DNA from 4 places in the Streptomyces sp. SCL15-4 genome. Region 4 is predicted to be linked to each of the others. Evidence: riboswitches for the same ligand, from Rfam matches in the RefSeq annotation. Region 4 holds a riboswitch; each other region holds the start of a gene.
The links. Region 4 has a riboswitch for cobalamin ahead of SCK26_RS18145 (HoxN/HupN/NixA family nickel/cobalt transporter). Riboswitches for the same ligand answer to the same signal wherever they lie in the genome.

Region 1: another riboswitch for cobalamin. It lies ahead of SCK26_RS36260 (iron ABC transporter permease); the one in region 4 lies ahead of SCK26_RS18145 (HoxN/HupN/NixA family nickel/cobalt transporter).
Region 2: another riboswitch for cobalamin. It lies ahead of SCK26_RS13035 (ribonucleoside-diphosphate reductase subunit alpha); the one in region 4 lies ahead of SCK26_RS18145 (HoxN/HupN/NixA family nickel/cobalt transporter).
Region 3: another riboswitch for cobalamin. It lies ahead of SCK26_RS28680 (cobalamin biosynthesis protein); the one in region 4 lies ahead of SCK26_RS18145 (HoxN/HupN/NixA family nickel/cobalt transporter).

What each region holds. Positions count from the first base shown of each region.
Region 1 is NZ_JAOBTQ010000001.1:8,044,773-8,052,492, forward strand. Features, by position in the region: gene SCK26_RS36230 (alpha/beta fold hydrolase) at 1-467, shown strand, start outside; gene SCK26_RS36235 (alpha/beta hydrolase) at 643-1,368, shown strand; gene SCK26_RS36240 (alpha/beta hydrolase) at 1,411-2,262, shown strand; gene SCK26_RS36245 (hypothetical protein) at 2,619-3,593, shown strand; gene SCK26_RS36250 (MaoC family dehydratase) at 3,634-4,134, shown strand; gene SCK26_RS36255 (DUF4232 domain-containing protein) at 4,149-4,811, shown strand; cobalamin riboswitch at 4,872-5,007, shown strand; gene SCK26_RS36260 (iron ABC transporter permease) at 5,115-6,170, shown strand; gene SCK26_RS36265 (ABC transporter ATP-binding protein) at 6,173-6,940, shown strand; gene SCK26_RS36270 (ABC transporter substrate-binding protein) at 6,949-7,720, shown strand, end outside.
Region 2 is NZ_JAOBTQ010000001.1:3,048,503-3,056,222, reverse strand. Features, by position in the region: gene SCK26_RS13035 (ribonucleoside-diphosphate reductase subunit alpha) at 1-1,469, opposite strand, end outside; cobalamin riboswitch at 1,592-1,727, opposite strand; gene mctP (monocarboxylate uptake permease MctP) at 1,970-3,598, opposite strand; gene SCK26_RS13025 (DUF3311 domain-containing protein) at 3,595-3,858, opposite strand; gene SCK26_RS13020 (GntR family transcriptional regulator) at 3,993-4,754, opposite strand; gene nagB (glucosamine-6-phosphate deaminase) at 4,998-5,783, opposite strand; gene SCK26_RS13010 (SDR family oxidoreductase) at 5,894-6,646, opposite strand; gene SCK26_RS13005 (TetR/AcrR family transcriptional regulator) at 6,739-7,371, shown strand; gene SCK26_RS13000 (sensor histidine kinase) at 7,698-7,720, shown strand, end outside.
Region 3 is NZ_JAOBTQ010000001.1:6,395,187-6,402,906, reverse strand. Features, by position in the region: gene SCK26_RS28705 (alpha/beta hydrolase) at 1-1,020, opposite strand, end outside; gene SCK26_RS28700 (class II aldolase/adducin family protein) at 1,368-2,120, opposite strand; gene SCK26_RS28695 (lysozyme) at 2,345-3,082, shown strand; gene SCK26_RS28690 (inorganic phosphate transporter) at 3,226-4,512, shown strand; gene SCK26_RS28685 (hypothetical protein) at 4,547-4,774, shown strand; cobalamin riboswitch at 4,936-5,079, shown strand; gene SCK26_RS28680 (cobalamin biosynthesis protein) at 5,177-6,121, shown strand; gene SCK26_RS28675 (cobyric acid synthase) at 6,118-7,626, shown strand; gene cobN (cobaltochelatase subunit CobN) at 7,623-7,720, shown strand, end outside.
Region 4 is NZ_JAOBTQ010000001.1:4,147,396-4,155,115, reverse strand. Features, by position in the region: gene SCK26_RS18165 (DUF6445 family protein) at 1-28, opposite strand, end outside; gene SCK26_RS18160 (DUF4142 domain-containing protein) at 293-1,036, shown strand; gene SCK26_RS18155 (glycoside hydrolase family 13 protein) at 1,033-2,691, opposite strand; gene SCK26_RS18150 (ArsR/SmtB family transcription factor) at 2,771-3,121, opposite strand; cobalamin riboswitch at 3,200-3,385, shown strand; gene SCK26_RS18145 (HoxN/HupN/NixA family nickel/cobalt transporter) at 3,414-4,496, shown strand; gene SCK26_RS18140 (bile acid:sodium symporter family protein) at 4,393-5,472, opposite strand; gene SCK26_RS18135 (isocitrate lyase/PEP mutase family protein) at 5,656-6,507, opposite strand; gene SCK26_RS18130 (nucleoside hydrolase) at 6,892-7,720, opposite strand, start outside.

The sequences.
Region 1 (7,720 bases), 3.9 Mb from region 4:
ACGTGCGCCTCGCCCGGCAGGGCTACTGGTTCTTCACCTTCCTCGGCGTGCCCGACCTGCCCGAGGCGCTCATCACCGGCCGTGAGGAGACCTGGCTCACCCACTTCTACCGCGGCTGGTCGTACGACCCGGACATGCTCACACCCGAAGAGATCGCGGTCTATGTGCGCGCCTACCAGCAGCCCGGTGCCGTACGCGGGTCCTGCATGGACTACCGCGCGGCACCCCAGGACGTCGCCCAGGACCAGGAGGACGCGGACACGCTCATCGACTGCCCCGTGCTGACTCTGTGGGGCGAGGACTTCAGCGCCGTCGGACAGGCCTACGACGTCCTCGACGTGTGGAGGGGCATGGCCCGCGACGTCCGCGGAGTGCCCATCGCCCGGTGCGGACACCTGTGCCAGGAGGAGCGACCGGACGTCGTCAACCGCGAACTCCTGGACTTCCTCGCCGACTGGAGCGGCTGACCGTGCACCGCCCGCGAGCACGCACAGACCACAAGCAGGGCACTGACGGACAAACACACCTCGCCCGCCGACTCTAAGGTCGCTCACATACCGGCGGCATCCCGCTCACCGCGATCCGCCCCGGCCGGCAGGCCGTCCCGCACCCCGCCCACGCCTTGCGAAAGAGAGCACTCCCATGTCCCGTTCCCCCAAGCCGACCGTCGTCCTCGTCCACGGCGCGTTCGCCGACGCCTCCAGCTACGCCCAGGTGATCCCCCGGCTCCTCGCCCGCGGTCTGGACGTGGTCGCCCCGGCCGTCCCCAACCGCAGCCTGATCGGTGACGCCGCCTACGTCGCCTCGATCGTCCGCCAGATACCCGGCCCCGTCGTCCTGGTGGGCCACTCCTACGGCGGCGCCGTCATCACGGTCGCCGGGACCGAGGACAACGTCGAGGCACTGGTCTACCTCGCGGGTTACGCCCTGGAGAAGGGCGAGAGCCTCGGCGAACTCCAGGGCCGCTTCCCGGACTCCGACCTCGCCGCCGCCCTCGTCTACACGCCCTTCCCCATCGAGGGCTCGACCGAGAACGGCACCGACGTGTCGGTCCGGCCCGACCGGTTCCCGGCCATCTTCGCCGCCGACGTCGACGTCCGCCTCGCCGAGGTCCTCGCCGTCTCCCAACGCCCCCTCGCCGCCCAGGCGTTCGCCGACGCGGCACCGGCCGCCGCCTGGCGGACCAAGCCCTCCTGGGGCCTGGTCGCCTCGTCCGACCACACCATCAACCCGGACGTGGAGCGCTACGGCTACCAGCGGGCCGGCATGACCACCGTCGAGGTCGACTCCTCCCACCTGGTGATGCTCTCCCACCCCGAGCGCGTCGTCGACCTGATCGAGGAAGCCGTCCGGGCCACCTCCGCCTGAGACACCGGCTGCCGAGCCCGCCCCTTTCACAGAGAGCCACCCATGAACGCACCGATCTCACGCCGTACCGTGACCGCGTCCCTCCTGGCCGGCGCCGCCGCGCTGGGCACCGCGGGCGCCGCGTACTCCGCGCCGGCGACGGCCCATGACACGGGCAGACCGCACGCGCGCCCGGACACACCCACCGTGGTCCTGATCCACGGCGCGTTCGCCGACGCCTCCAGCTGGAGCGGAGTCGTCGAGCGCCTCCAGCGGCGCGGCCACCGCGTGCTGGCGCCGGCCCTGCCGCTGCGCGGACTGGCGAGCGACGCCGCCTACATCCGCAGTGTCCTCGACAGCGTCACCGGTCCGGTCGTGCTGGTGGGCCACTCCTACGGCGGAGCGGTCATCAGCCAGGCCGCGGCCGACGCCCCGCACGTCAAGGCGCTCGTCTACGTCGCCGCCTTCGTACCCGAGGTCGGGGAGAGCGCGCTCCAGCTCACCGACAGATTCCCCGGGAGCACCCTGGGACAGGCCACCGTCACCCAGTACTACCCGCTGCCCGGCGGCGGACAGGGCGAGGAACTGGTCATCAAAAAGGACCTGTTCCGCCGGCAGTTCGCGGCCGGCGTCCCCGTCCGAACCGCCCAGGTCATGGCCGCGGGACAGCGGCCGATCGCCCTCGCCGCGCTCCGGGAACCCGCCACCGCCGCCGCGTGGAAGACGATCCCCAGCTGGTACCTCGTGGCGACCGAGGACCGCAACATCCCGCCGGCCGCCGAGCGCTGGATGGCCGAGCGTGCCCGCGCCCGCACCGTCGCCGTCCGCGCTCCGCACGCGGTGTCCGTGAGCGACCCCGGGCCCGTGACCGACCTGATCCTGAGCGCCGCCCGCTCCGTTCGCCCCGGACACTGACCGCGGCCGGCGGAGTCCACGACGCGCAGGACGTCCGGCACGCCCGACGTCCTGCGCCACGACGTCCTCCGTCGGCCAGGAGGCCCGCCGTGTGCCCGAGGACGACGCCTGGCGCCGTGCGGCGAGGCCGACGGCCGGAGAGGACCTCTCCGACCGCGTTCTCCGGGCGGAGCGCCCGAGGTCCCCACGCCGTGCGCGGGCTTCATCAGACAGGCCCCTGACCGGCGGCCCCGGACGAGTCCGACGACCCGACGACCTCCGACCGGCCTGCTCCGGCACCGGCGAGCCGCGACAGAGGTCCGCCGGCCGAACCCGGCACACCACCCGCACATCACCTGATGCAGAAGGCAGATCCCATGCCCCCATTCCTCGCAAGGACGCGCACCGGTCTCCTGGCCTCCGCCGTGGCGGCAGCCCTCGCCGTGACGGCCGCCGGCCCCGCGACCACGGCGACCGCCGGCACCCGGCCGGACGTGCGCGTCGTGGCCCACCTGGACATCACCACCGGACAGCGACCGGAGAACATCACCCTGGAACCCGGTGGCAGCGCCGTCGTCACCTTCGCCTACAGCCGCCGGATCGCCCGTATCAGCCCCGACGGCACGGTCCGCGTCCTGGCCACCCTGCCCGAACCGCCGGCCGGCTCCACCACCCCCGCCCTCACCTCACCCTTCCTCGGCGGTATCGTCCGCGCCCACGACGGAACGCTGTACTTCCTGTACGCCACCGGAAGCAGCGATCTGACCGGCCTGTGGCGCCTGCGCCCCGGCGGCACCCCGCAGCGCATCGCCGCACTCCCGGCCGACGGCCTGCCCAACGGCCTGGCCCTCGACCGCCACGAACACCGGCTGTACGTCGCCGACTCGGTCCTCGGCACCGTCTGGCGGGTGCCCGTCACCGGAGGCACGCCCACCCGCTGGGCCGCCGCACCCGAACTGGCCGCCGCGGGATTCCTCGGAGCCAACGGCATCAAGGTCCACCACGGCGCGGTCTGGGTGTCCAACCTGGACCGGGGCACCGTGCTCCGCTTCCCGGTCACCCGGCAGGGGACGGCCGGCCGCGTCGAGACCCGGGCGACCGGCCTGGCCGGCATCGACGACTTCGCGTTCACCGGCCACGGCGACACCCTCCTCGCCGCGATCAACGCGGACAACGAGATCGCCCTGGTCCGGCCCGGCGGCCGGCACCGGGTGGTGCTCACCGGCGCCGACGGACTGGAGAACCCGACTTCGCTCGCCGTACGGGGCACCACCGCCTACATCGCCAGCGGCGCCTACTTCACCGACGACGACCCCAACCTCCTGGCCGCCCCCGTCGCCCCGCGCCGATAGGCCGGCCGACGCCACCCCGCCCCCACGAGAGGAAACTCCGATGACACAGCCCCACACCACCCCGGCGGCACCGGCGGCGTTCGATCCCGACGCCTTCCACGTGGTGCCGGCCAGGACGTTCGAGGACCTGCGCGTCGGCGAGGTCTTCCGGGCGCCCAGCCGCACCCTGACGGACGCCCACGCCGCCGCCTTCCAGACCGTCTCCGCGGACAACCACCCGGTGCACTACGACGCCGAATGGGCACGCAGACACGGCCACTCGGCGCCGGTGGTGCACGGCCTGCAGGTCCTCGCCTTCACCGCCCCCGGCGCCACCCTGTTCCCGCACTTCATCGGCGAGGTGTTCGTCAGCTTCCTCGAACTCTCCTGCGCCTTCCTGGCCGAAGTGCACTCCGGGGACACCCTCTACCCGGCCCTCACCATCACCGCCCTGGAGCCCCGGGGCGACGACGGAGTGGTGACCACGTCCGCCACCGTCCACAACCAGCGCGGCGAACTCGTGCTGTCCGGTCAGCACAAGTACCTGCTGCGGCGCCGGTGACCCCGGGAAGAGACATGACGCGCCGCATCCTCCTTCCCGGCGTGCTCCTCGGCTGCGCCGTACTGGCCGGCTGCACGGACCGGAGCACGGACGGCACCGCGCAGGACGGCCCGAGCGGGCCCGGCCCCTCGGCACCGGCGAGGACCGCCGGCCCGGCACCTTCCGGCAACGGCCCGTCCGGCGCCCGTGACGCCGCACCGACACCGTCGCCCGGCGACGGCACCGCGTCACCAGGGTCCGCCGCACCGGCGACGACAGGCCGCTGCCACACCGCCGACCTGAGGGCGTCCATCGGGGCCGACCATCCCGGCGCCGGGCAGGCGGACTTCGCCATCGTCCTGACCAACGTCTCCCGCGGCACCTGCACGGTGTCCGGCTTCCCCGGCGTGGCGTTCGTCGACGGCGCGGGCGAGGCGGTCACCCCGGACCCCGAGCGGGCCACCGGCGAGAAGAGGCGGACCGTGACGCCGGCCCCCGGAGCCGGCGCCTGGTCGGCGATGACGTACGCCCGTCCGGCGAGCACCGGCGTCACCACCGTGACACCGGCGACCGTCCTCGTCACGCCGCCCGACGAGACGGCCCCGATCCCGGTCCGCTGGACGGGCGGCGAGGTCTCCGACACGGGCAAGGCGTCCGTGCCCCGGGTGAGCCCTCTGCGACCGGGCGAGGGCGCCTGACCCGGGGACACACAGCGGCACGAGACGGCGGACCCGGGGGCCGAAAGAGCCGCCGGGGACCGTTTGTTAGGCTGCCCTTGCCTCCCGTGGGGGAAGTCCGGTGAGAGTCCGGCGCTGACCCGCAACGGTGTGCACGGCACCGGATCCACCGGTCGCCGTGCGAGCCCGATCGCCTGCGGGGGCGTACCGACCCGTTGACTGCTCGCCGTGGACTGCGAGAGGGGATCGCCCGGCCGGGTACGGCCGCGCGGGCTGCTCCTGCTCGACGTCCAGCCGGCGGCCCGTGTGAAGGACGGCCCACCCGTGCGCCGAAGTACGGCTCCCAGCCGCATACCCGTGCCGCCGCTCAGCCTGTCCCTGGCGCTGGTGCTGCTGTTGTCCCTCGTGGGCGGTGTCAAGCTCGGTGCGGCCGACGTCGGCTGGGCGGAGGCGGCGCGCTTCCTGTGGGCCGGGCTCACCGGCGGTGGCGTGCGCGCGAGCGACGCGGCCGCTTACACCATCGTCTGGGAGATCCGGCTGCCGCGGGTGCTGCTCGGCGCCGTGGCCGGAGCGGGCCTCGCGACCGTCGGCGTGGCCGTGCAGGCACTGGTGCGCAACGCGCTGGCCGACCCCTTCGTCCTCGGCGTCTCCTCGGGCGCGGCGGTGGGCGCCAACGCCGTGATCCTCCTCGGCGCGTTCGCCGGACTCGGGGTGTGGGCGCTGTCCGCCTCGGCCTTCGTCTCCGCACTCGCGGCCATGGCGCTCGTATACGCGGTGGCCCGCTCACCGCGGGGCCTGACGCCGCTGCGGCTGATCCTCACCGGTACGGCGCTGGCGTACGGCTTCGAGGCCGTCACCACGGTCATGGTGTTCGGCGCGGCCCGGGGCGAGGCCGCCAGGTCGGCGATGATGTGGCTGCTGGGCAGCCTGGGCGGTGCCACCTGGGCGCAGGTGCCGCTCGCCGCGATCACCGTGGCGGCCGGCTGGGCCTGGCTGCGCCGGCGGGCCGAGTCGCTCAACGCGCTCGCCATGGGCGACGAGACCGCGGCCGCGCTCGGCGCCGTACCGGCCCGGCTGCGCCGGGAGCTGTTCCTCGTCACCGCGGCCGTGACCGGGACGGTGGTGGCGGTCAGCGGGGCCATCGGATTCGTCGGGCTCATGGTGCCGCACGTGGCACGGATGCTGGTCGGCGCCGACCACCGGCGGGTGCTGGCCGTCGCGCCGCTCGCGGGGGCCGTGCTGCTGGTGTGGGCCGACGTACTGTCCCGGCTGCTGTTCGCCCCGGCCGAGCTGCCGGTCGGAGTGATCACCGCGGTCGTCGGCGTTCCCGCGTTCCTGCTGCTGATGCGGCGGGGCGGCTACGCGTTCGGAGGCCGCTGAGCATGCGACTCGACATCGACGACGTCACGATCGAGGCCGCCGGAACCCGCCTGGTCGAGCACATCGACCTCACCGTGGGCAGCGGGGCGTTCGTCGGGCTCGTCGGCCCCAACGGCAGCGGCAAGTCGACCCTGCTGCGCTCTCTGTACCGGGCGCTGCGGCCGTCCGGGGGAGCGGTACGGCTGGACGGCGACGACCTGTACGCCATGGACCCACGGGCCGCCGCCCGGGCGCTGGCCGCGCTGCCGCAGGAGTACTCGGCCGAGTTCGACTTCACCGTCACCGAGGTGGTCGCCATGGGCCGGCTGCCGCACCGGGGCCGCACGGCCGCCTCGGACCGGGAGATCCTCACCCGGGCCATGGAACGCACCGGCGTCGCCCATCTCGCCGACCGCGGCTTCCCCGGCTTGTCCGGCGGCGAGAAACAACGCGTCCTCATCGCGCGCGCCCTCGCCCAGCAACCCCGGATCCTGATCCTCGACGAACCCACCAACCACCTGGACATCGCGCACCAGTTGGAAGTCCTGTCCCTGGTCCGCGACAGCGGCCTGACCGTGCTGGCCGCCCTGCACGACCTCAACCTGGCGGCGGCTCATTGCGACGTCCTGTACGTCCTCGACGGCGGCCGGATCGTCGCCTCCGGACCGCCTCACGACGTCCTCCGGCCGGCTCTGCTGGCCGAGGTGTTCGGTGTCCGGGCCCACGCCGTCCGGCACCCCGGGACGGACGCCGTCCAGCTCCTGTTCGACCTGCTACCGCCCGCCACCTGAAGGACGCCATGCGCAAGCGACTCCTCGCCACCGCTCTCTGCCTCGCCGCGACCGCCACCGGATGCGGCGCCACGGTGGAGCCGTCACGGGACGCGGAACACCCGCCGTCGGTGACCCTCACCAACTGCGGCCGCCGGGTGACGTACGACAAGGTCCCCGAGCGGGTCGTCACCAACGACGTCGGCATCACGGAGCTGATGTTCGCCCTGGGCCTGGAAGACCGCATGGCCGGCTTCGCCATGCCCGACGACAAGGGAGACCTGCGCGGTGTGCCCTGGAAGGACGGCTACGACAAGGTCACGTGGCTGTCCAAGGACCAGCTCACCAAGGAGAACGTCCTCGACGCCCGCGCCGACCTCGTCTTCGCCGGCTGGAACTACGGCTTCCGCGAGGACGGCGGCTTCACGCCCGATGCCCTGGAGAAGCTCGGCATTCCCTCGTACATCCTCACCGAGTCCTGCCGCAACGGCCGTTCGAAGACCTCCCGCGGCATCATGCCGCCGGTGGACGCCCTGTACACCGACCTCGCCAACCTCGGCGAACTCTTCGGCGTCGAGAAGCGCGCGGCCGGGCTGATCGCCGACTTCAAGAAGCAGATCGCGGACGTGCGGGACAAGGCGCCGAAGGGCTCCGACCGTCCTTCGGTCTTCCTCTACGACAGCGGCCGGGACACGCCCTTCACCTCCGGCCGCTACGCCGCTCCGGAACAGATCATCACCGAGGCCGGCGGCGTGAACGTCATGCACGACCTCGCGGACTCCTGGACCACGGTCGGCTGGG
Region 2 (7,720 bases), 1.1 Mb from region 4:
TCCACGACGCGGTCGAGGAAGGTCACGGCGGTGCGGACGGTGGCGTCCAGGCGGTCCCAGTCGATGCCGCCGTCGCGGACGAAGGCGCCGAGGTTGACGGAGCCGAGGTTGCAGACGGCCGTCTCGCCGTCGTTGGTGACTTCGAGGATCTCGGTGCAGAGGTTGGAGGAGTGGATGACGCTGCCGGGCTCGGCGGTCTGGTTGGCGGTGCGGTTGGCGGCGTCCTTGAAGGTCATCCAGCCGTTGCCGGTCTGGGCCAGGGTGCGCATCATCCGCCCGTACAGCTCGCGGGCGGGGAGGGTCTTCTTGGCGAGGCCGGCGGCTTCGGCCTTGCGGTAGGCGGTGTCGAAGTCGGTGCCCCACAGGTCGACGAGTTCGGGGACGTCGGCGGGGGAGAACAGGGACCACTGGGCGTCGGCGTTGACCCGGCGCATGAATTCGTCGGGGATCCAGTGGGCCAGGTTGAGGTTGTGGGTGCGGCGGGCGTCCTCGCCGGTGTTGTCGCGCAGTTCGAGGAATTCCTCGATGTCGGAGTGCCAGGTCTCCAGGTAGACGGCGGCGGCGCCCTTGCGCCGGCCGCCCTGGTTCACCGCGGCGACCGAGGCGTCCAGGGTCTTCAGGAACGGCACGATCCCGTTGGAGTGCCCGTTCGTCCCCCGGATCAGCGAACCCCGCGAGCGGACCCGGGAGTACGACAGCCCGATGCCGCCGGCGTGCTTCGACAGCCGGGCCACCTGGTGGTAGCGGTCGTAGATGGAGTCCAGCTCGTCCAGGGGCGAGTCCAGCAGATAGCAGGACGACATCTGGGGGTGACGGGTGCCGGAGTTGAACAGGGTGGGGGAGGAGGGCAGGTAGTCCAGGCGGCTCATCAGGCCGTAGAGCGAGGCGACCTCGTCCACGGAGCGGACCGTGTCGTCCTCGGCCAGGCCGCTGGCCACGCGCAGCATGAAGTGCTGGGGCGTCTCGATGACCTTGCGGGTGATCGGGTGACGCAGCAGATAACGGCTGTGCAGGGTGCGCAGGCCGAAGTAGCCGAAGCGGTCGTCGGCGCCCTCCGCCACGGCCGATTCCACCAGCGCGTCCAGCCGCTCGGCGTGGATGCGGACGAACGCGGCGGTGCGGTCGGCGACCAGGCCCTCGCGGTGGCCGACCGCGATCGACCCGGTGAAGGAGGTCACGTCCTGGGAGGCGGCCTCGGCCCGGATCGCGAGGGTGAGGAGCCGGGCGGCCAGCCTGGAGTAGGCGGGGTCCTCGGCGATCAGGCCGGCGGCGGCCTCCGTGGCCAGCTCGCGCAGTTCCGCCTCGTCGGCCCGCGCGGACCGGCCGCGCAGCGCGGCGGCGGCGACCCGCCCGGGGTCGGCGTCGGGCAGGTCGGCCGTCAGCTCGGACAAGGTCCGCAGCAGCGCGGCACCGGGACCGTCGGTCTCCGGTCCGCTGACCGGAGCCGGGTCTGCTGGCGCGATGGTCACGTGGGGGTCTCCCTCGCTCGGCACGGAGCCTGGCGGAGGGCAGCGGTGACCACGAGCGCGCACGGCGTCGCGTCCGCCGGCCCATTCCACGAGGCCCGGACGTCGGAACGCACCCGGACCGGACGGCCGGGTGGGCTGCCGGCAGGTCCTCGGACTGAACAGGCGCGCGGACACGCAAGTACACCGTTGCGGGACAGTTCCGGATTCGCACCGGATTCCCCTGCGACGACAGCGAGCACGAGCATACATCTAGTGCCGGGCTGCCTCATCACCCCCAGATGTTGTGTCGCCCCCGCTCCGGTGCGTCAACGCGCGGCCGGGGAGCGTGATGCCGGGGCGGCGGCGGGAGCGGTTGCGGGCGCCCGCCGGGGCCGGCGCGGGCGGCGCGACGGCGTGCCGGCCGGAGCGGGACACGGCGCCGGATCCGCCGGGCGGGTACGGCGACGGGCCGCCGGTGAGTGTGCTTCCGGCGGCCCGTCGCGCGGGGTGGACCCGGTGCCTCAGTGGCCGGCGCCGGCCGTGGCGGGCGGCAGCTCCACCTGGACTCCCGGGTCGCCGGAGTCCGCCGTGTAGTCCTCCGGCCTGGTCTCGTCGATGCCGTCCGGGGCCTTCACGGCCTTCAGGACGAACGTCAGGACCACGGTGACCAGGACGTTCAGCACGAACGCCGTCAGACCGATGTAGCCGATCTCACCGATGCCGGGGATCTCCTTCGCGGAGCCGCCGAAGTGCTTCTGCGTCGGCGAGGCCACCCCGTACGCCGCGACCGTGCCGTAGACCATGCCGACCGCCCAGCCGGCCAGCAGCGCCCAGCGGTGGAACCAGCGGGTGAACAGGCCGCCGACCAGCGCCGGGAACGTCTGGAGGATCCAGATGCCGCCCAGCAGCTGGAAGTTGATGGCGACGGTCTTGTCCATCGTGAGCACGAAGGCCAGGGCGCCGACCTTCACCAGCAGGGAGACCAGCTTGGAGACCTTGGTCTCCTCCGCGGCCGTCGCGTTCGGCTTGATGAAGTCCTTGTAGATGTTGCGGGTGAAGAGGTTGGCCGCCGCGATGGACATGATCGCCGCCGGGACCAGCGCCCCGATGCCGATCGCCGCGAACGCGATGCCCGTGAACCAGTCCGGGAACATGTCCTCGAACAGCTGCGGGATGGCCAGCTGGCCGTTGGAGACCTTCACTCCGGCCGCGATCGCCATGAAGCCCAGCAGCGCCAGCAGTCCCAGCATCAGGGAGTACAGCGGCAGGATCGTGGTGTTGCGGCGAATCACCTCACGGCTCCTGGACGACAGGGTCGCGGTGATCGAGTGCGGGTACATGAACAGCGCGAGCGCCGAGCCGAGCGCCAGCGTGGCGTACGTCCACTGGCCCGCCTCCGGCGGCGTCACCGCTCCGCGCGGCTTGCCGGTGGCCGGGTTGAGCTGGCCGAACGCATGGCCCGCCTTGGCGAAGATGTCGTCGAACCCGCCCAGCTTGATCGGGATGTAGATGATCGCCACCACGATGACGATGTAGATCAGCGTGTCCTTGACGAACGCGATCAGCGCGGGGGCGCGCAGGCCGGAGGAGTAGGTGTAGGCCGCCAGCACACCGAAGGCGATGAGCAGCGGCAGGTCCTTCACGAACCAGTTGGTGTTCTCGCCGCCGCCGACGCCCATCACGTCCAGCACCGCCTGGATGCCGACCAGCTGGAGCGCGATGTACGGCATCGTCGCCAGGATGCCGGTCACCGCCACCGCCAGCGACAGCCCCTTCGAGCCGAACCGGCCGCGCACGAAGTCGGAGGTGGTGACGTACCCGTGGCGGTGCGAGACCGACCACAGGCGGGGCAGGAAGGTGAAGATCATCGGGTACACGAGGATCGTGTACGGCACCGCGAAGAAGCCGGACGCGCCCGCCGCGTAGATCGCCGCCGGCACGGCGACGAAGGTGTACGCCGTGTACAGGTCACCGCCGAGCAGGAACCAGGTGATCCAGGTACCGAACGACCGTCCGCCCAGGCCCCATTCGTCCAGGGAGTGCTCGTTCTCGGCCCTGCGCCAGCGCGCGGCCAGGAAGCCCATGACCGTGACGGCCAGGAAGAAGAAGATGAAGACGCCGAGCGCGACTCCGTTGACACCGTCCTTCACTTCGCCGCACCCCCGTTCGCTTCCTTGCGGGCGCGCTGGTCACGCTGCCAGAGCTTGTACGCCAGCATGGTGAGCGCGGTGGAGATCAGCACCCAGAGCATCTGGTACCAGTAGAAGAACGGCACCCCGATGAGCGTGGGGTCGGTCTTGGCGTACGAGCCGACCCACAGCATCGCCACGAAGGGCGCGACGAGACACAGGGCGATGACCACCCTGCCCGGTGTCACCACCGGTGGTCTCACTTCAGGCGTTTCGGACATGCCACGGCTCCGTCCCCTTGCTGATCACCTGTGTAATGAGCAGGAAATCTAGGTGACGGGGTCATGGCAGCGGAAGCCCTCGTCCGCATATCGGTATATCGATTCAGCGAACGCGTACCGCCGTTGCCCGGCGGTTACTCCGTCGGCCGCTTCAGCCGGGCGACGAACTTGTACCGGTCCCCGCGGTAGACCGACCGCACCCACTCCACCGGCTTGCCCTCGAGGTCCAGCGAGTGGCGGGAGAGCATCAGCATCGGCAGGCCCACGTCGGTGCCGAGCAGACCCGCCTCGCGGGGAGTGGCCAGGGAGGTCTCGATGGTCTCCTCGGCCTCGGCGAGGTGGACGTCGTAGACCTCGGCGAGCGCGGTGTACAGCGAGGTGTACTTCACCAGCGAGCGCCGCAGCGCCGGGAAGCGCTTGGCCGACAGATGAGTGGTCTCGATCGCCATCGGCTCGCCGTTGGCCATGCGCAGCCGCTCGATGCGCAGCACACGGCCGCCGGTGGTGATGTCGAGCAGCTCGGCCAGCCGGTCGTCGGCGGTGATGTACCCGATGTCCAGCAGCTGCGAGGTCGGCTCCAGGCCCTGGGCCCGCATGTCCTCGGTGTAGGAGGTGAGCTGGAGCGCCTGGGAGACCTTGGGCTTGGCGACGAAGGTGCCCTTGCCCTGGATGCGTTCGAGCCGGCCCTCCACGACCAGTTCCTGCAAGGCCTGGCGCACGGTGGTCCGGGAGGTGTCGAACTCGGCGGCCAGCGTGCGTTCGGGCGGGACCGGCGTGCCCGGCGCCTGCGTCTGCGTCATGTCGAGCAGATGCTTCTTCAAGCGGTAGTACTTGGGCACGCGCGCGGTACGGGTGATGCCTGCCTCGTTCTCCGCACTGCTGACGTCGGTGCTCATGCTCTGCCTTCCCGGCTCCGGATGCCGAAAGCGACCGACATCCCATCGGCCACGGCTCACATCGTGGCACGGGTTGCCGTACCGGCACTCCACCCGCACGCTCCGTGATCCCCTCTGTATACCGCCGCACCCGCTGTTGGTCTAGTCCATCGACCCTCGGGGAGCCGCGCGGCCGGCGGCCGGAGCGGGGGCCCGGCCGGAGCCCGTCCGGCCCGCCGCCCGGCCCCCGGTCGGTGATCCCGGTCAGATCCCCTGCCACTCCGGCTTGTTGGCGTAGGTGTGGCGGAAGTAGCCGGCCAGCTTCAGCTTGGACGCGGCGGCCTCGTCGACGACCACCGTGGCGTGGGGATGGAGCTGGAGCGCGGAGGCGGGACAGACCGCGGCGACCGGGCCCTCTACGGTCGCCGCGACCGCGTCCGCCTTGCCCTCGCCGGTCGCCAGCAGCACCAGGTGCCGGGCCTCCAGGATCGTGCCGATGCCCTGGGTGATGACGTGGTGCGGGACCTGCTCGATGTCACCGTCGAAGAAACGCGCGTTGTCGATCCGGGTCTGCTCGGTCAGTGTCTTGATCCGGGTGCGCGAGGCGAGCGAGGAGCAGGGCTCGTTGAACCCGATGTGCCCGTCGGTCCCGATGCCGAGCAGCTGGAGGTCCACCCCGCCGGCCTCGGCGAGCGCCCGGTCGTACGCCTCGCACGCCGCCTGGACGTCCTCCGCCGTGCCGTCCGGCCCCATGAACGCGTCCATCCCTATGCCCAGCGGCTCCAGCACCTCGCGGCGCAGCACCGAGCGGTAGGACTCGGGATGGTCCGCGGGCAGCCCCACGTACTCGTCGAGCTGCGCGATCCGCGCCCGGGAGGCATCCACGGCGCCGGAGCGCACCTTGGCGGTCAGCGCCTGGTAGATGGGCAGCGGAGTGGAGCCGGTGGCCACGCCGAGCAGGGCGTCGGGCTTGCGTCGCAGCAGCTGGGCCATGGCCTCGGCGATCAGCTCGCCGCCCGCCGCGGCGTCCGGAACGATGACAACTTCCACGCTGGGCCTGCCGTTCTGAAGTGGGCTCTGTGCTCTCTATGTGGTTTAGACCAATCTAACAGAGGCGGGTCCCGAGGCGCGGGAAGAAACGGGGAAGGTCCGGGAAACTCTCAGGTGAGCGAACCTCCCGTCGCGTCCAGCCAGTGACCGGTCACCCAGCGCCCGTCCTCCGAGACCAGGAAGGCCACGACATCGGCGACGTCCGCCGGTGTTCCCACCCGTCCCAGCGCCGACAGCGCGGCGGCCTGGGCCAGACCGTCCTCCGTGCCGTACAGGAGGTCGGCGGTGTTGTCGGTGTCGATGATCCCGGGTGCCACCGAGTTCACCGTGATCCCGCGCGGGCCGAGCAGCTTGGACAGGTCCCGGGTGAAGACGTCCAGCGCCGCCTTGGTCATCGAGTAGGCGATGAGGTGGGGCATCGCGGCGGTCCGCGCCAGGCCGGACGATATGTTCACCACCCGCCCGCCGTCGCGCAGCCGGTCCGCGCCGAGCCGGGTCAGGAAGAACGGGGCCTTCACGTTCACCGCGAACAGCCGGTCGTACTCCTCCTGCTCGATCTCGCCGAAGGGGCGCGCGGTGCCGATGCCCGCGTTGTGCACGAGGATGTCCAGCCCGTCCGCGTGCCGGTCGAACTCCTCCCACAGCCGCTCCGCGTCCCTGGGCGTGCCCAGCTCCACGCCGATCGCGAACGCCGAGCCGCCCGCCGCCTCGATCGCGGCCACCGTCTCCTCGGCCGCCTTCGCGTTGGTGCCGTAGTGCACCGCCACCCGCGCCCCGTCGCGTCCCAGCCGCTCGGCGATGCCCCGCCCGATACCCCGGCTCGCCCCCGTGACCAGTGCCGTCTTCCCCGTCAGCGCGCCCATGACCGCCTCTCCTGATTTGTATAGTGGTCGTTACAGAAAGACCGTACACCACCTCGCCGCCAATTTTCTAGGGCTCGCTATAAAATGAGGGCATGGTGATGGGGCAGGACACACAGGGCAAGAGCGGCGGCGCGGGCCGGACGCGGGGCCGGCCGCGCTCCTTCGACCGGGCCACGGCGCTGGAGAAGGCGCTGATGGCCTTCTGGGAGCACGGGTACGAGGCCACCTCGGTCTCCGACCTCACCCGCGCCATGGGCATCGGCGCCCCCAGCCTGTACGCGGCCTTCGGCGACAAGCAGACCCTCTTCGACGAGGTCGTCCGCGTCTACGCCGGCACCCACGGCGCCTTCGCCGACCGCGCCCTCGCCGAGGAGCCCACGGCCCGCGAGGGCATCGCGCGCGTGCTCCGCGAGGCCGCCGCCGAGTACACCGACCCGGCCCACCCCCACGGCTGCATGGTCGTCCACGCCGCCACCAACTGCACCAACCCCGAGGTGGAGGCGCTGCTGCGCGAGCGGCGCAACGCGAACATCGCCGCACTGGAGGCCCGGATCCGGGCGGACGTCGCGGCCGGACTGCTGCCGGCCGGCACCGACACCGCCGCCCTCGCCCGGCATGCCGGCGCCATGCTCCAGGGCATGTCCCAGCAGGCCCGCGACGGCGCACGCCGGGAGGAACTGGAGGCACTCGCGGAAATTGCGATGGCCATCTGGCCCCACGACTGACCCGGGCGGGCTAGGCTGCGTGGCATCGCGTGCCATCAGCCGCCGAGGCATGGGACGCCTTCCACACCATGGACACGCCGTCGTGGTCCAGTCCAGAATCGAACAACAAGCCTCCGTCTTCCCCGCACAGGAAGGCGGACCGAGGATCCGGTGCTCTCTGCCCTGACTGCCCCGGCTCCTCGACCTTCGGCCGACCGGGACCGCACACCCCACGGCCGTTGATGCTCCGGGCTGCGGTGCCGGTGAGGGTTGAGGGTCCCTTCCAGGCGCCGCGGCCCGCGGGTGTTTTTTCCGGCCGTCGTCAGGCCCCGGGTACGCTCGCACACGTGCCCTCCATGAACGAACTCGT
Region 3 (7,720 bases), 2.2 Mb from region 4:
GCCGGGCAGGCGCCGGGCGAGGCGGCGGGAGTACTCCCAGGGCGCGACCCGGTCGTCGGGGCCGTGCACGAGCAGGGCGGGGACCCGGAGCCGGTCCGGGCCGGCGGTCCGGGCGAGCCCGTCGGCGCGCAGTCCGGCCCGGCCCTGCGCGGCCCGCACCGCCAGTGGCAGCAGCGCCTGCGGGATGTGGCGGGCCCGGGCCAGCGCGCGCAGCGTGGCCTGCCAGTCGAGCACCGGGGAGTCGAGGACGAGCCCGGCGATGCGGTCGCGGACCGCGGAGTGCTCGGCGGCGCGCAGGGCCATGGTGGCGCCGGTGGACCAGCCGAGGAGGACGACGCGGCGGGCGCCGTGGTGGACGGCGTGGCGGATCGCCGCCTCGACGTCCCGCCACTCCGTCTCGCCGAGGTGGTTCAGCCGGTCCGGCGGGCGGGGGGCGCCGGGGTCGCCGCGGTAGGCGAGGGCGAGGACGGGCAGCCGGCGGGCGTGCAGGAAGCCCATGACGTTCAGGGCGTGCTCCCGGGTGGTGCCGAGGCCGTGCACGGCGATCACCCAGGTGTCCCGGGCGCCGGGCACGAACCAGGCGGGCAGGGTGCCGAGTTCGCCGGGCACGTCGACGTCGGCGTGGTCCAGGCCGAGGGCGGCGCGGGGGGTGCCGACGTACAGGTTGGGGGTGAGCCAGGCGGCGTCGCCGGGCGCGAAGGTGCCGTGGGTGACGCGTTCCAGGCGCCGTACGACGGTGTCGGCGGCGTGCGGGGTGTCCTCCAGGACGGCGCCGACGACCGCGTGCGAGCCGTCGCCGGCGAGGCCGTAGACACCGGGGCGCAGGGCGGCCAGGTCACGGGTGAGCGTGATCCGGCCGGCGGCCGTGCCGTGCACGGTGAGCCGGGGCTCGGTGGGCAGCGGACGGCCCGCGGACACCTTCAGCGCGGCGTCGCTGGCGAGCCGGCCGGCGACCACGGAGGCCGTGCCGGCGGCCAGGGCGGCGGTGACCGCACTGGCGGTCGCGGTGACGGTACGCACGGCTCCAGTGTCAGGGGGACGGCGGACGGCGGCCAGCGGAGGCGCGGGGCGGGGTGAGGAACGCGGGAGCAGCGGGGCGGAGCGGTCCGGCAGGGCGCGGCGGAGTGCGGTGAGCGGAGGCGGCCAGGCCCGGCGGAGGTGGGCCAGCGCGGCCGGCAGGACGCGGCCGAGCAGGGCCGGCGCGGTCCGCGCGGGCGCGGACGGTGCCGGCTGGGCCCGCGCGCGTGCGGTGAGACGGTCCGGCAGGGCCGGGTGGAGCGGCCGGGGCCGACCGGGCGGGACGTAGGGTACCGGCGGGGCGGGTGCGGTCCGCGGGGCGCGGGACGGGTTGCCGCTCGGCAAGGGGATCACCTCCGTTGGCCGTATCCCTTCAAGAGTTCCCCGGCCTCCGCGAGTTGTGCCTCGGTCAGCAGGGACGGGCTCAGGCCCGGCACCGACGACGCCGTCAGCCACAGGCGGCACATCCACTCCAGCTGGGCGGTGCGGTCGTAGGCCTGATCGAGGGTGGCGCCGTAGGTGACCGTGCCGTGGTTCCGGAGCAGGCAGCCGGAGCGGCCGTCGAGGGCGCGGAGCATGTTCCCGGCCAGTTCGTCGGTGCCGTAGGCGGCGTAGGGGGCGACCCGTACGGGACCGCCGAGGGCGGCGGCCATGTAGTGGACCAGCGGCAGCTCGGGGACGAGCGTGGAGACCGCGGTGGCGTGCACGGCGTGGGTGTGGACGACCGCGCGGGCGTCGGTGGTGCGGTAGACGGCGAGGTGCATGGGCAGCTCGCTGGTCGGCACGAGGCGGCCGAGCACCTGGCGGCCGGTGAGGTCGACGCCGGTGAGGTCGGCCGGGGTGAGCCGGTCGTAGGGCACGCCGGAGGGGGTGACCAGCACCAGGTCGCCGACGCGGGCGGAGACGTTGCCGGAGGTGCCGACCACCAGTCCGTCGAGGACGGTCCGCCGCGCCGTGGCGACCACCTCGTCCCAGAGCCGCGCCACGTCCTGCCCCGCCCCGGCCGCCTCATCGCCCGGCCCGGCCCCCTCCACCCCGGCCGGCCCCGTGTCCCGCCGTTCGTCCGGTCGCCCGTCTTCCACGTTCCGTCGCGGTTCAGCCATGCGGTGATCCTGCCAGCCGCCGGGGCGGTGCGGGGAGCGGGCGGGGCGGTGGTTCCGGGCCGGGAGCCGTGGGGCCGAATGGGCGGAATTAGGGGTGAAACGCCTTAAATCGACGCCACTTCGGTGAGCGGCGGACCTTGAATGACTGCCTCCTGCCCACCCCACGGCCGCCGCCGCTCCCGAGGCCCGGCGCGCCCGTCGACCGCCATCCCCGGGGGAGCCGCATGGCCCGTGTACCCACCCTTGCCCGTCGCCGCGCGAGCGTCCTGGCGGCGGCCGTGGCGGCGGTCCTCGCCCTCACCGGCCCCGCGACCGCCGCGGCCAAGCCGCCCAAGGGCCACGACGTGTCGTCCCACCAGCGGACCGTGGACTGGCCGGCCGCCCGGAAGAAGGGCGCGCGGTTCGCCTACGTCAAGGCGACCGAGTCCACGGGCTACCGCAACCCCTACTTCGCCGGGCAGTACTCCGGCGCCCGCAAGGCGGGGCTGATCCGGGGCGCGTACCACTTCGCCCTCCCGGACCGGTCCTCCGGCGCCAAGCAGGCCGCGTACTTCGTGCAACACGGCGGCGGCTGGCGGGCGGACGGCTGGACGCTGCCGCCGGCGCTCGACATCGAGTACAACCCGTACAACGCGCGGCGCAGGTGCTACGGGCTGAGCAAGAAGGGCATGGTCGGCTGGATCCGTTCGTTCAGCGACGAGACCCGGCGCCGGACGGGCCGCCGCCCGGTGATCTACACGACGACCCAGTGGTGGAAACTGTGCACCGGCAACAGCCGCGCCTTCTCCAAGGACCACCCGCTGTGGATCGCCCGGCACGGCGCGGCACGGCCGGGGACGCTGCCCGGCGGCTGGCGGTACTGGACGTTCTGGCAGTACCGCACGACGGGCACGCTGCCGGGTGACCAGGATCTCTTCAACGGCACCCTGGACCGGCTGCGGATCTTCGCGCGGACCCGGTAGCCAAGGGGCGCCCGGCCCGGCGGCGCGAAACACGACTCCGGCATGGCATTACCGACACCACCACGCCCGTCCCAGTTCATCTTCCGTTCACTCAGGTTGCCTACGTTCGTCCAGCCAACGACCTCGAACGATTGCCTGGGTAAATGGAAAGCTTCTCGCTGATCCTCGCGATAGTGGTGGTAACCGCTCTCGCGTTCGATTTCACGAACGGTTTCCACGACACCGCGAACGCGATGGCCACCACCATCTCCACAGGCGCCCTGAAGCCCAAGATCGCGGTGACCATGTCCGCCGCCCTCAATCTTGCGGGCGCCTTCCTCTCCGTGGAGGTCGCGAACACGATCTCCAAGGGTCTCGTCGACGAGACCGGCATCCGTCCCGAGGTCATCTTCGCCGCCCTGGTCGGCGCGATCCTCTGGAACCTGCTGACCTGGCTGGTGGGCCTGCCCTCCAGTTCCTCGCACGCCCTGATGGGCGGCCTGGTCGGCGCCACCGTCGCCTCCGCCGGCTTCGACGCCGTCCACGGCGGCGTCCTGGTCACCAAGGTGCTGCTGCCGGCCGTCGCCGCGCCGGTCGTGGCGGGCCTCGCCTCGTTCCTGGCCACCCGGCTCTCCTACGGCGTCGGCGGCACCGCCGGCACCGAGGCGAGCCGCAAGGGCTACCGCGCCGGCCAGATCGCCTCCGCCGGCCTGGTCTCCCTCGCGCACGGCACCAACGACGCCCAGAAGACGATGGGCATCATCACCCTGGCCCTGATCGCGGGCGGCTCCCTCGCCCCCGGCTCCAACCCTCCCACCTGGGTGATCCTCTCCGCCGGCCTGGCCATCGCGCTCGGCACCTACATCGGCGGCTGGCGCATCATCCGCACCATGGGCAAGGGCCTGACCGACCTGGAGCCGCGCCAGGGCTTCGCCGCCCAGACCGGCGCCGCGACCGCCATCCTGGCCTCCTCCCACCTCGGCTTCTCCCTGTCCACCACCCACGTCGTCTCCGGCTCGGTGATGGGCGCGGGCCTCGGCCGCAAGGGCGGCGTGGTCCGCTGGTCCACCGCGACCCGCATGGCCGTCGCCTGGGTGCTCACCCTGCCGGCCGCCGCGCTGGTCGGCGCGGGCGCCGAGTCCGTCACCGACCTCGGTGACTGGGGCACCGCCGCCGTCGCCGTCTTCCTGGTCGCCGCGAGCGCCGCGATCTGGAAGATCTCCCGCCGCGAGGTCGTCGACCACACCAACGTGGTCGAGGAGACCGGCGAGCCGGCCGGTGTCGTCACCGCCGCCATCGCCGCGGTGACCCCGCCGCCCGCCGGTCAGATCACCGACGGCCTGACGGTCCCGGTCGGCGGAGAACTGACGACGGCGAACCTGACCGCCACGATCCCCGCCCCGGCCACCGAGCCGGCCCCCGCCGCCGTTCCGCCGGCCGCCACGGTCTGACCCCGCCCGCACGGTTACTGAAGGAAGCATCCCCATGAAGATCGACTGGGCGGCCCTCGGCTCCGTTCTGGGCACCAGCGTGGTGTTCACGGTGGGCCTGGTGGCCCTGTTCACCCTCGGCATCAACGGCCTGTCCCGCCGCGAGCGGGCCGCGGCCCAGGGCGGCTCCGCCGCGCTCGCCGTCACCGGCGCCTACGCCTGCTTCGCGGCCTGCGCGGCGGCCGTGGCCTACGGCATCTACCTGATCGTGGGCAAGGGCTGACCGCCCGTCCCCGATCCCCGCGACCCGCCCCGCCGACCGGCCCGTCCGCCGGAGCCGGCGGGGCGGACGCATGCCGGAGCGGTCCCGTCGGGCCCGCCCGGCGCCCCGGCGATGTGGGCCTCAGCACAGTCGGGCATCCCAGGTCAAAGGCAAGTTGACGGCCCTTCCGGGCACGTGGTGGACTGCCCAGGCCATGTACGGCGGCAGAAGAGGAAGCCGGTGCGAATCCGGCGCGGTCCCGCCACTGTCACCGGGGAAGAACTCCCCGGGAGCCAGGAACTCTCGCCGCCGGAATCCGTCGAACCAGGGCGTGGACACCCTGAGTGAGGACATGAATCGCCATGCTCGGCTGCCGTATGACCCATACCGGGAACGCCCCTGTGCCCACGGCCGGCTGAGCCGATGGGTGCCGATCGCACATACGCGTACGGCGCCGCCGCCGGCGTCCTCGGCGACCTGCTCCTCGGCGATCCCCGCCGCGGGCACCCGGTCGCCGCGTTCGGCCGCGCGGCCACGGCCGTGGAAGGCGCCTTGTGGCACGACCACCGCGGCTGGGGCGCCCTGCACACCGCCGTGTGCGCCGGTGGCGCCGTCGCGCTGGGCGCGCTGGCCACCCGCGCCGTACGCCCCTGCCGTACCGCCTCCGTCGCGCTGACCGCCGCCGCCACCTGGGCCGTCATCGGCGGCACCACGCTCGGCCGCGAGGCCCGCACCGTCGGACGCGCCCTGGCGGCGGGAGACGTCGACGCCGCCCGCGCCCGGCTGCCGCATCTCTGCGGCCGCGACCCGCAGGCGCTGGACGCCGACGGGATCGCCCGGGCCGTCGTCGAGTCGGTCGCCGAGAACACCTCCGACGCCGTGGTCGGCGCCCTGGTCTGGGGAGCCGTGGCCGGGGTGCCGGGACTGCTCGGGTTCCGGGCCGTCAACACCCTGGACGCCATGGTGGGCCACAAGTCGCCCCGCCACCGCCGCTACGGCTGGGCCTCCGCCCGCCTCGACGACGTCGCCGGCTGGCCGGGCGCCCGGCTGACCGCCGTCCTCGCCGCCGTCGCCGGACCCGACCCGCGCGGCGCCCTGCGCACCTGGAAGGCCGACGCGGGCAGGCACCCGAGCCCCAACGCCGGTCCCGTGGAGGCCGCCTTCGCGGGCGCCCTCGGCGTGCGCCTGGGCGGAACGCTCTCCTACGGCGGCCGGGTCGAGCACCGGCCCGTGCTCAACGGCGGCACCGGACGCGCGGTCCGGGTCACCGACATCGACCGGGCCGTACGGCTCTCCCGCCGCGTCGGCCTGCTCGCCCTCGGCACCACGCTCGCCGCACGCGCACTGGTGAAAGGACGTGGGAAGTGAACGGTGGCCTCCTCGTGGCCGGCACCACCTCGGACGCCGGCAAGAGCGTCGTGACGGCCGGGATCTGCCGGTGGCTGGTCCGCCAGGGCGTGAAGGTGGCGCCGTTCAAGGCGCAGAACATGTCCCTGAACTCGTTCGTGACCCGGGAGGGCGCGGAGATCGGCCGGGCCCAGGCCATGCAGGCCCAGGCCTGCCGGATCGAGCCGACCGCGCTGATGAACCCGGTGCTGCTCAAGCCCGGCGGCGAGCAGATCAGCCAGGTCGTGCTGCTCGGCAAGCCGGTGGGCGAGCTGAGCGCGCGCGGCTACCACGGCGGACGCCAGCAGCGGCTGCTGGGCACCGTGCTGGACTGCCTGGCCGAACTGCGGGGCACGTATGACGCGGTGATCTGCGAGGGGGCGGGCAGCCCGGCCGAGATCAACCTGCGGCGGACCGACATCGTCAACATGGGCATCGCGCGCGGCGCGCGGCTGCCGGTGCTGGTGGTCGGCGACATCGACCGCGGGGGCGTCTTCGCGTCCTTCTTCGGCACGCTCGCCCTGCTCTCGAGCGAGGACCAGGAACTCGTCGCCGGTTTCCTGGTGAACAAGTTCCGCGGCGATGTCGGCCTGCTGGAGCCCGGCCTGGACATGCTGCGCGGCCTCACCGGACGGCGGACGTACGGCGTGCTGCCCTTCCGGCACGGACTCGGCATCGACGAGGAGGACGGACTGCGCGTCTCCCTGCGCGGCACCGTCCGCGAGTCCGCCGTCACTCCCCCGGTCGGCGCGGACGTGCTCCGGGTCGCCGTGTGCGCGATCCCGCTGATGTCCAACTTCACCGACGTGGACGCGCTGGCGGCCGAACCGGGCGTCGTCGTGCGGTTCGTGGACCGGCCCGAGGAACTGGCCGACGCCGACCTCGTGGTGGTCCCCGGCACCCGCGGCACCGTGCGGGCGCTCCAGTGGCTGCGAGAACGCGGGCTGGCGGACGCACTCCTGCGCCGGGCCGCCGAGCACCGCCCCGTCCTCGGCATCTGCGGCGGCTTCCAGATCCTCGGCACGCACATCGAGGACGAGGTCGAGAGCCGCCAGGGCCACGTCGACGGGCTCGGGCTCCTGCCCGTGCGCGTGCGGTTCGCCCGCGAGAAGACCCTCACCCGGCCCGGCGGGCAGGCCCTCGGCGAGCGCGTCGACGGCTACGAGATCCACCACGGCGTGGCCACGGTCGAGGGCGGCGAACCCTTCCTCGACGGCTGCCGCGTCGGCCAGACCTGGGGCACCCACTGGCACGGCTCACTGGAGTCGGACGGCTTCCGGCGGGCCTTCCTGCGCGAGGTGGCCGCCGCCGCGGGCCGCCGCTTCGTACCCGCGCCGGACACCTCCTTCGCCGCGCTGCGCGAGGAGCAGCTCGACCGGCTCGGCGACCTGATCGAACAGCACGCGGACACGGACGCGCTGTGGCGGCTCATCGAGTCCGGCGCGCCGCAAGGACTGCCTTTCATCCCACCGGGAGCGCCCGCATGAGCACAGTGTTGTTGTTGTCGACCGCCGACACGGATCTGCTGGCGGCCCGGGCCTCCGGCGCCGGTTACCGTATCGGCAATCCGACCCGGGTCGA
Region 4 (7,720 bases):
GGGTGCGGGGGGAGGGCGGTGCGGGCATGCGGTGAATCTAGGCGCGCCCCTGGTCCGGTTTCTCCCGGGCGGAGGTCAACCTTCGGCCGCGCGGTGGTCAATCTTCGGCCAACGGCGCCCGGAGCAATCTTTACCCGTCACCGCTGAGAGCGACGGGCCGCGCGTCCGTACTGCTTGTGCGTACCGGACCCGCGCACCCCCGTGCGTCCGGACGTGGACGGAAAGACCCTCGGCAGGAGGCACGGTGCGCTTTTCGCGGAACGCGACGGGAACGCTGTTCGTGGGCGGTGCGATGGCCCTGACCCTCGCCGCGCTCGCCTATCCGGGCATGCTCGGCCTGAGCAAGGTCTCCAGTGCGCAGGACCGGGTCATCGCGAGCACGCAGTGGGGGCCGCTGACCGAGCAGGACCGGGACTTCGTGGTGAAGGTCCGGGCGGCCGGGCTGTGGGAGTACCCGGTCGGGCGGATCGGGCTGCGCAAGGGCGGCTCCAAGGCGGTGGTCACGGCGAGCCGGCACCTGGTCGACGGGCACGCGGCGCTCGACACCACCTGCCGGAAGATCGCCCCGATGCTGAACATCACGCTGCCCGACGAGGCCAGCCCTCAACAGCAGGGCTTCGTCCGCCAGTTGAACGGCGAGAGCGGCAGGCAGTTCGACACCGACTTCGCCAACATCCTGCGGATGACCCACGGCTCCATCTTCAACACGGTCGCGAAGATCCGCTCCACCACGAAGAACTCGCTGGTCCGGGCCCTCGCCGACCAGGCCAACGACACCGTGCTGGACCACATCAGCGTGATGGAGAAGACGGGTCTGGTCGACTTCGACCAGACCCTGTTCCAGCAGACCACCCCGCCGAAACTGCCCGACTCCGACCTGACCCCGCCGCCCCCGGCCGCCGGCCGGCCGGAGGTGGTCCTCACCCCGCCGCCGTCGGCCACCTCCACCCCGGTGGACATCGACGGCATCGCGGGCGGCGGCACCACGGGAGCCGGAGCCGGGGCCGGAACGAGCCCGGCCCCACCGGCCGGTTAGGCCAGCCACACGGTGGTGTCCGGTGGCAGCCCCCCGCCGCCCGGCAGCGGTGCACTGCTCAGACGGACCTCGCCGCCCGGCAGCGGCACCGGCTCGGTGCCCAGGTTGGTGACACTGCGCCAGGTCGCGCTGCGGCTGAAGTCCAGCACCCCGGCGGGCGCGTCCGGGGTCCAGGTCAGCGTCTCGCCGTCCAGCAGCTTGCGGCGCAGCCGCAGGGCCGTGCGGTACAGCTCCAGCGTGGAGCCCTCCACACCGGCCTGCGCCTCCACCGCGTACGCCGCGAAGGACGGCGGCTGCGGCAGCCAGCCGGCGCCGGGCCCGAAGCCGTACGAGGGCCCGGTCGTCGTCCACGGCAGCGGCACCCGGCAGCCGTCGCGGCCCTTGCGGGTATGGCCGGTCTGCTCCCAGATCGGGTCCTGGAGCACCTCCGCGGGCAGGTCGGCGACCTCGGGCAGGCCGAGTTCCTCGCCCTGGTACAGATACGCCGAGCCGGGCAGCGCCAGCATCAGCAGCGTCGCCGCCCGCGCCCGCCGCAGCCCGGCCGCCGGGTCGACCGCGGGCGCCGTGCCGTGGGTGAGCAGCCAGGCGTCCGGGTCGGTGCCGGGCGGCAGCACCAGCCGGGAGGCGTGCCGTACGACGTCGTGGTTGGACAGCACCCAGGTCGCGGGCGCCCCGGCGGCGCGGGCCGTGACCAGCGCGTCGGCGATGACCCCGCGCAGCTCCTCCGCGTCCCAGCCGGCCTCCAGGTACTCGAAGTTGAACGCCTGGCCGAGTTCGTCGGGACGGGCGTACAGCGCGCGCCGCTCGCCCGGCACCCAGGCCTCGGCGACGGCCATGCGCGGCGGCCGGTAGGCGTCGAAGATCTTGCGCCAGTCGCGGTAGATCTCGTGCACCTCGTCCCGGTCCCAGTACGGATGGCTGCCCGGCGGCAGGTGCCGCAAGGCGGCCTCGCCGGTCGTGCCGAGGGCGCCGAGGTCCCGCAGCGGTTCGTTGAGGTCCTTGGCCAGGCCGTGCGCGACGTCCACGCGGAAACCGTCCACGCCCCGGTCGGACCAGAACCGCAGCGTGGTGCGGAAGTCGGCGCGGACCTCCTCGTTGTCCCAGTTCAGGTCGGGCTGCTCGGGAGCGAACAGATGCAGGTACCACTCGCCGTCGGGCACCCGCCGCCAGGCGCTGCCGCCGAACACCGACTGCCAGTCGGTGGGCGGCAGTTCACCGCGCGCGCCGCGTCCCGCCCGGAAGACGTACCGCTCCCGGGCCGCCGAGCCGGGCCCGGCGCGCAGCGCCTCCTGGAACCAGGGGTGCAGATGGGAGGTGTGGTTGGGCACGAGGTCCACGACGACTTTCAGGCCCAGCCGGTGCGCCTCGGCGACCAGGGCGCCGAAGTCGTCCGAGGTGCCCAGGCGCTCGTCGACACCGCGCGGGTCGATGACGTCGTAGCCGCCGTCGGCGAGTTCGGAGGGGTAGAAGGGGCTCAGCCACAGGGCGTCGACGCCGAGCGCGGCGAGGTGGGTCAACCGCTCGGTCAGGCCCCGGAGGTCACCGAGGCCGTCGCCGTCGGCGTCGGCGAAGCTGCGCGGATAGACCTGGTAGATGACGGCCTGGCGCCACCAGTCGGGGTTCCTGGACGAGAGGTCCGGCGGCCGGTCTGCCATACGGGCTCCCAAGGGACGGACGACAGTAGGGAATCTGTATCTGTCCACATTGCCCGGAAGGGAACCTTTTCGGGGGCGCTCAGGCGGCGCAGTGCTCCAACAGGCCCCGTACGTCCTCGTCCACCACCCGATAGCGCACCACGCGCCCCTCTTTCTCCCCCGCCACGACCCCCGCCGCGCGCAGCAGCCGCAGGGCCTGGGAGACGGCCGGGTCGTTCATGCCCGTGGCGATCGCGAGGTCGGAGACGGCCAGCGGCCCGGTCCGGTGCAGCGCGAGCAGCAGGGCGAGCCGGTTGGCGTCGGCCAGCAGCGAGAAACGGTCGGCCCAGGTGCGCAGACGCCCCGCGTCGCCGATGGCGGCGATCGCCTCGCACACCCGGTGACCGTCGATGGTCCGACGATCGGCACGGTCGGCAGGCACGAGATGCATGGGCCCATCCTGGCAGGCGCCGATGTGATCTTGAATACCTGCCCGACTGCGCAGCTATGCAGGAAAGCGCGAGCCCCTCTACGGTGGGCGGGCCGTGGTGCTCGGGAAGTCGATGCAAGGTCGACGCGGCCCTCGCCACTGTGATCGGGGAGTTCCCGTTCCGTCCGGCACACCGCCGGGCCACTGGTCGCAGGACCGGGAAGGCAGGAACGGCGGACGTACGACCCGTAAGCCAGGAGACCGGCCACGGCAACTCACGAAGTGATCCACGAGGTGCTGGAGCGTGAACCCGATGGCCGATGCTGCTTCTTTCCGCTGGCGACGCGAGGACACCGTCAAGACGGCGGGGCTGCTGGTGGTGATCCTCGCCCTGCATGTCGTCGCGTTCGGGATTCTCTATCTGCTGGTCGCGCCCCGGCACTACAAGGTCGGGACCGAGGTGTTCGGTGTGGGGCTCGGGATCACCGCCTACACCCTCGGGATGCGGCACGCCTTCGACGCCGACCACATCGCGGCGATCGACAACACCACCCGCAAGCTGATGGCCGACGGCAAGCGGCCGGTGTCGGTGGGGTTCTGGTTCGCGCTCGGGCACTCCAGCGTGGTCGTGCTGCTGGCGCTGCTGATCGCGGGCGGCACCTCGCTGGCCGGGAAGGTGATGAACGAGGGTTCCGCCACCCACCAGGTGCTCGGGGTGCTCGGTACGACGATCTCCGGGTCGTTCCTCTATCTCATCGCCGCGCTGAACCTGATGGCCCTGGCGGGCATCCTCAAGGTCTTCCGGGCGATGCGGGCGGGAGCGTACGACGAGACGGAGCTGGAACGGCACCTGGACTCGCGCGGGTTCATGAACCGGCTGCTGGGCCGGCTGACCAGGTCCGTGTCCCGGCCGGGGCAGATGTACCCGCTGGGCTTCCTCTTCGGGCTCGGCTTCGACACGGCCACCGAGGTCACCCTGATGGTGATGGCCGGCTCGGGCGCGGCGGCCGGCCTGCCCTGGTACGCCATCCTGTGCCTGCCGCTGCTGTTCGCCGCCGGGATGAGCCTGTTCGACACCCTGGACGGCACGTTCATGAACTTCGCCTACCAGTGGGCGTTCGCCAACCCCGTCCGCAAGGTCTTCTACAACCTCGCCATCACCGGCCTGTCCATCGCCGTGGCCTTCTTCATCGGCACCATCGAACTGGTCGGCGTCCTGCACGAGAAGTTCCACCTCAGCGATCCGGTCACCGGCTGGGTGGCCGGCCTGGACCTGGGCAACGTCGGCTATCTCATCGTCGGCCTGTTCGTGGCGGTGTGGGCGGCGGCGCTGGGGTACTGGCGGCTGGCGCGGGTCGAAGAGCGCTGGTCGGTGCGGGCGGCGCCGTCCGACTGAGCCGGCGGGCGAGCGCGGCGCAGACCACCAGCTGGAGGGTGTGGTAGAGCATCAGCGGCAGGACGGTCATGGCGACCTCGTCCGCCGGGAACAGCACGGAGGCCATCGGCAGCCCGCTCGCCAGGCTCTTGGTCGCCCCGCAGAAGACCGCCGTCACCCGGTCCTCGCGGAGCAGCCGCAGCGCCCGCGCCGAGCGGTCGGCGAGCAGCAGGGCGAGCGCGAGCAGCACCGCCACGAGTGCGCCGAGCAGGAGGAGGCGGCCGGGGGACACCCGCTGCCAGATGCCGGTGGTCATGCCCTGGCTGAACGCCGCGTAGACGACGAGCAGGATCGAGCCCCGGTCGCAGCGCCCGATCACCTTGCGGTGCCGGCCGAGCCAGCCGGAGATCCAGCGCCGCACCGCCTGCCCGGCGAGGAACGGCAGCAGCAACTGGACGGCTATGTCGCCCAGTTGGCCGTACCCGACCGGAACGCCGCCGCCCTTGCCGCCGCCGATCAGCGCGACGGCCAGTACGGGGGTGAGCAGCACGCCCAGCACCGTGGAGAACGACGCGGAGCACAGTGCGGCGGCCACGTTGCCGCGGGCCAGGGAGGTGAGGGCGATGGAGGACTGGACCGTGGACGGCAGCACGGCCAGGAACAGCACGCCGGCGGTCAGCTCGGCGCCGAGCGCCGCGTCCGGCAGCAGCCGCGCCGCCAGCCCGAGCAGCGGGAAGGCCGCGAACGTCAGGGCCAGCACCGGCAGGTGCAGCCGCCAGTGGCGTACGCCGTCCAGCGCGGCCTGCGGGGAGAGCCGGGCGCCGTAGAGGAAGAACAGCAGGCCGATCGCCAGCTTGGTCAGCCACGAGACGGCCTCGGCCGCCGTGTCCTCGGCCGGGACGAGCGCGGCGATCCCGATCGCGCCGAACAGCGCGACGATGTACCAGTCGACACGGCGCGCCAGGCCGCGGACCGTTCCGGTGGACGTCTGAGACATGCGCTCCTGCCTTGGAAGCGGGTGGCATGGGACGGGGGCGGGCCCCGAGCCGGTCGTGGGTCCCGGTCGGTGGCGGGCCAAGGCGGTCGTGGACCAAGGCGGTGGCGGGGCCCGGACCGTGGCGGGTGCCGGGGTGGTGGGGACCGCGCGTGGTGGGTGCGCGGTCCCCTGGGGCGGGTCAGGTCATGCCGGGACGTGGACGTGGTGGCGGCTGATGTTCTTCTCCAGCAGGGCCAGGCACTCGGCGACCCCCACGCTGTCCGGGCCCGTCCGGGGCAGGCGGCCGTCGGCCTCCTTCAGGTCGGTCAGCGCCCGGTCGATGGCGGTCTGCGCCGCGAACAGGCACGGCGTGCTGTAGATGGCGACGTCGACGCCCAGCTCGGTCAGTTCGCTCAGGGACAGCCGCGGCGACTTGCCGCCGGCGATCTGGTTGAACAGCAGCGGCTTGTCCCCGATGACCCGCCGCACCTTGTGGATCCAGTCCACGCTGCGCACCCCGTCGACCAGCACCACGTCGGCGTCGGTCGCGGCGAGCGCCTTGGCGCGGCGCAGGATCTCGTCCTCCTCGGTGGCGTCGGTGCGGGCCACCACCACCAGGTCCCGGCGGGACCGCAGGACCATGTCCAGCTTCTCCAGGTACTCCTCCAGCGGCAGCACCTGCTTGCCGTCGACGTGGCCGCAGCGCCGGGGCCGCTTCTGGTCCTCCAGGATGACGCCGGAGGCGCCGACGGCCTCCAGGTTCTGTACGACGTGGCACGCGGTCTCCGGGTCCACGTAGCCGTCGTCGATGTCGACCAGCAGGTGCTGCGCGGGGAACGCCATGCGCAGGCGCTGGACGAAGGCGATGATGTCGGGCCAGGCGATGAAGCCGATGTCCGGCAGGCCGTAGTGGGACGCGGCGAAGCCGAAGCCCGAGACGAACATGCCGTCGTAGTGCCGGGCCGCCACGGACGCGGAGAACATGTCGAACACGCCGATGAGCGGCGTGGTCCCGTCCGCGTGGATGGCATCGCGTAGCCGGTTGGGGTGGCTCACGGTATCCTCCGGGGTCACTGGTTGCGTGGGCGTGGTGCCGCTGCGACCCTCTGCCCGCCAAAGCCGTTGGCCGCGCGGCGTGTTCCGCACCAGACCGGCCGGGTGCCCTTCCTCGGAGAGGCACCCGGTTTTTCGTTGTCCGGTCCGGTGGCCGCAGAGTAAAAAAGGTTTTGCCGAGTCACAACCATCCCTTTGCGGTTCCGGGCCGAAACGCGGCGCCGCGCCACCCCTGGTTCAGGGCCGTGAACGCACGCTCACCCATGTGACCGCCGGGGACGGGGCCGTACGGGCGGGCCGGACGATGACCTAAAAAGCCCTCCCCGCGGAATCCGGACCCCCTTTTTGTACGGGCCGAGGGCGGCCGTCCGGGGCGGGAGCGCTCCCTCAGGGCCGTTCCACCGTCTCCAGGTACAGCCGCACGTACCGGTCCACGTCCACGTCCAACGCCACGTCCACGAGCGCCCGTTCGCGTCCGTCGCCGTGGATCTCGGACTCGCCGGGGCGGGGCCGGAGGTCCACGACGGTCTGGCCGCGGGCCGGGCCGGGCGCCAGCGAGACCTCGACCGGCAGCAGCCGGGTGGTGAGTCCCGCCGGGTCGGCGACCGCGCACACCGCACCCGCGTCGCCGAGCCCGCCCGCCTCCTCGGCCTGCGGCGGCTCGCCCTGGTGGGCCGGCCGGTGGGCGAGGAGGTCGCCGGCCAGCCGGGTGCCGGGCTCGTCGCTCTCCCGCAGCCGGCGCACCTCGGCGCCGGGGACGACGACCCGCCGGAACACGTCCAGGCCGTACATGGTGATCGGCACCCCGGCCGTGAGCAGCACCGCCGCGGCCTCCGGGTCGTGCCACACGTTGAACTCGGCGACCGGGGTGGCGTTCCCGGTGGTCACCGCCCCGCCCATGAACACGATCCGCTCGATGTTCCGGGTGACCTCCGGGTGAGTGCGCAGCAGCAGCGCGATGTTGGTCAGCGGGGCGGTCGGGATCAGCGTGACGGGGCGCGGGGAGGCGAGGATCTCCCGGCGCAGCAGGGTGACCGCGTCCACGTCCGCCGGGAGCCGGGCGGGCGCCGGCAGGCCCAGGTCGCCCATGCCGTCGGCGCCGTGCACCGGCGCCGGGCGGGCCGGCTCGATCAGCGGGCGCTCGGCTCCCCGCGCCACCGGGATGCCGGGGGCGCCCGCCCGGTCCAGCACGGTCAGGGTGTTGCGGACCACCCCG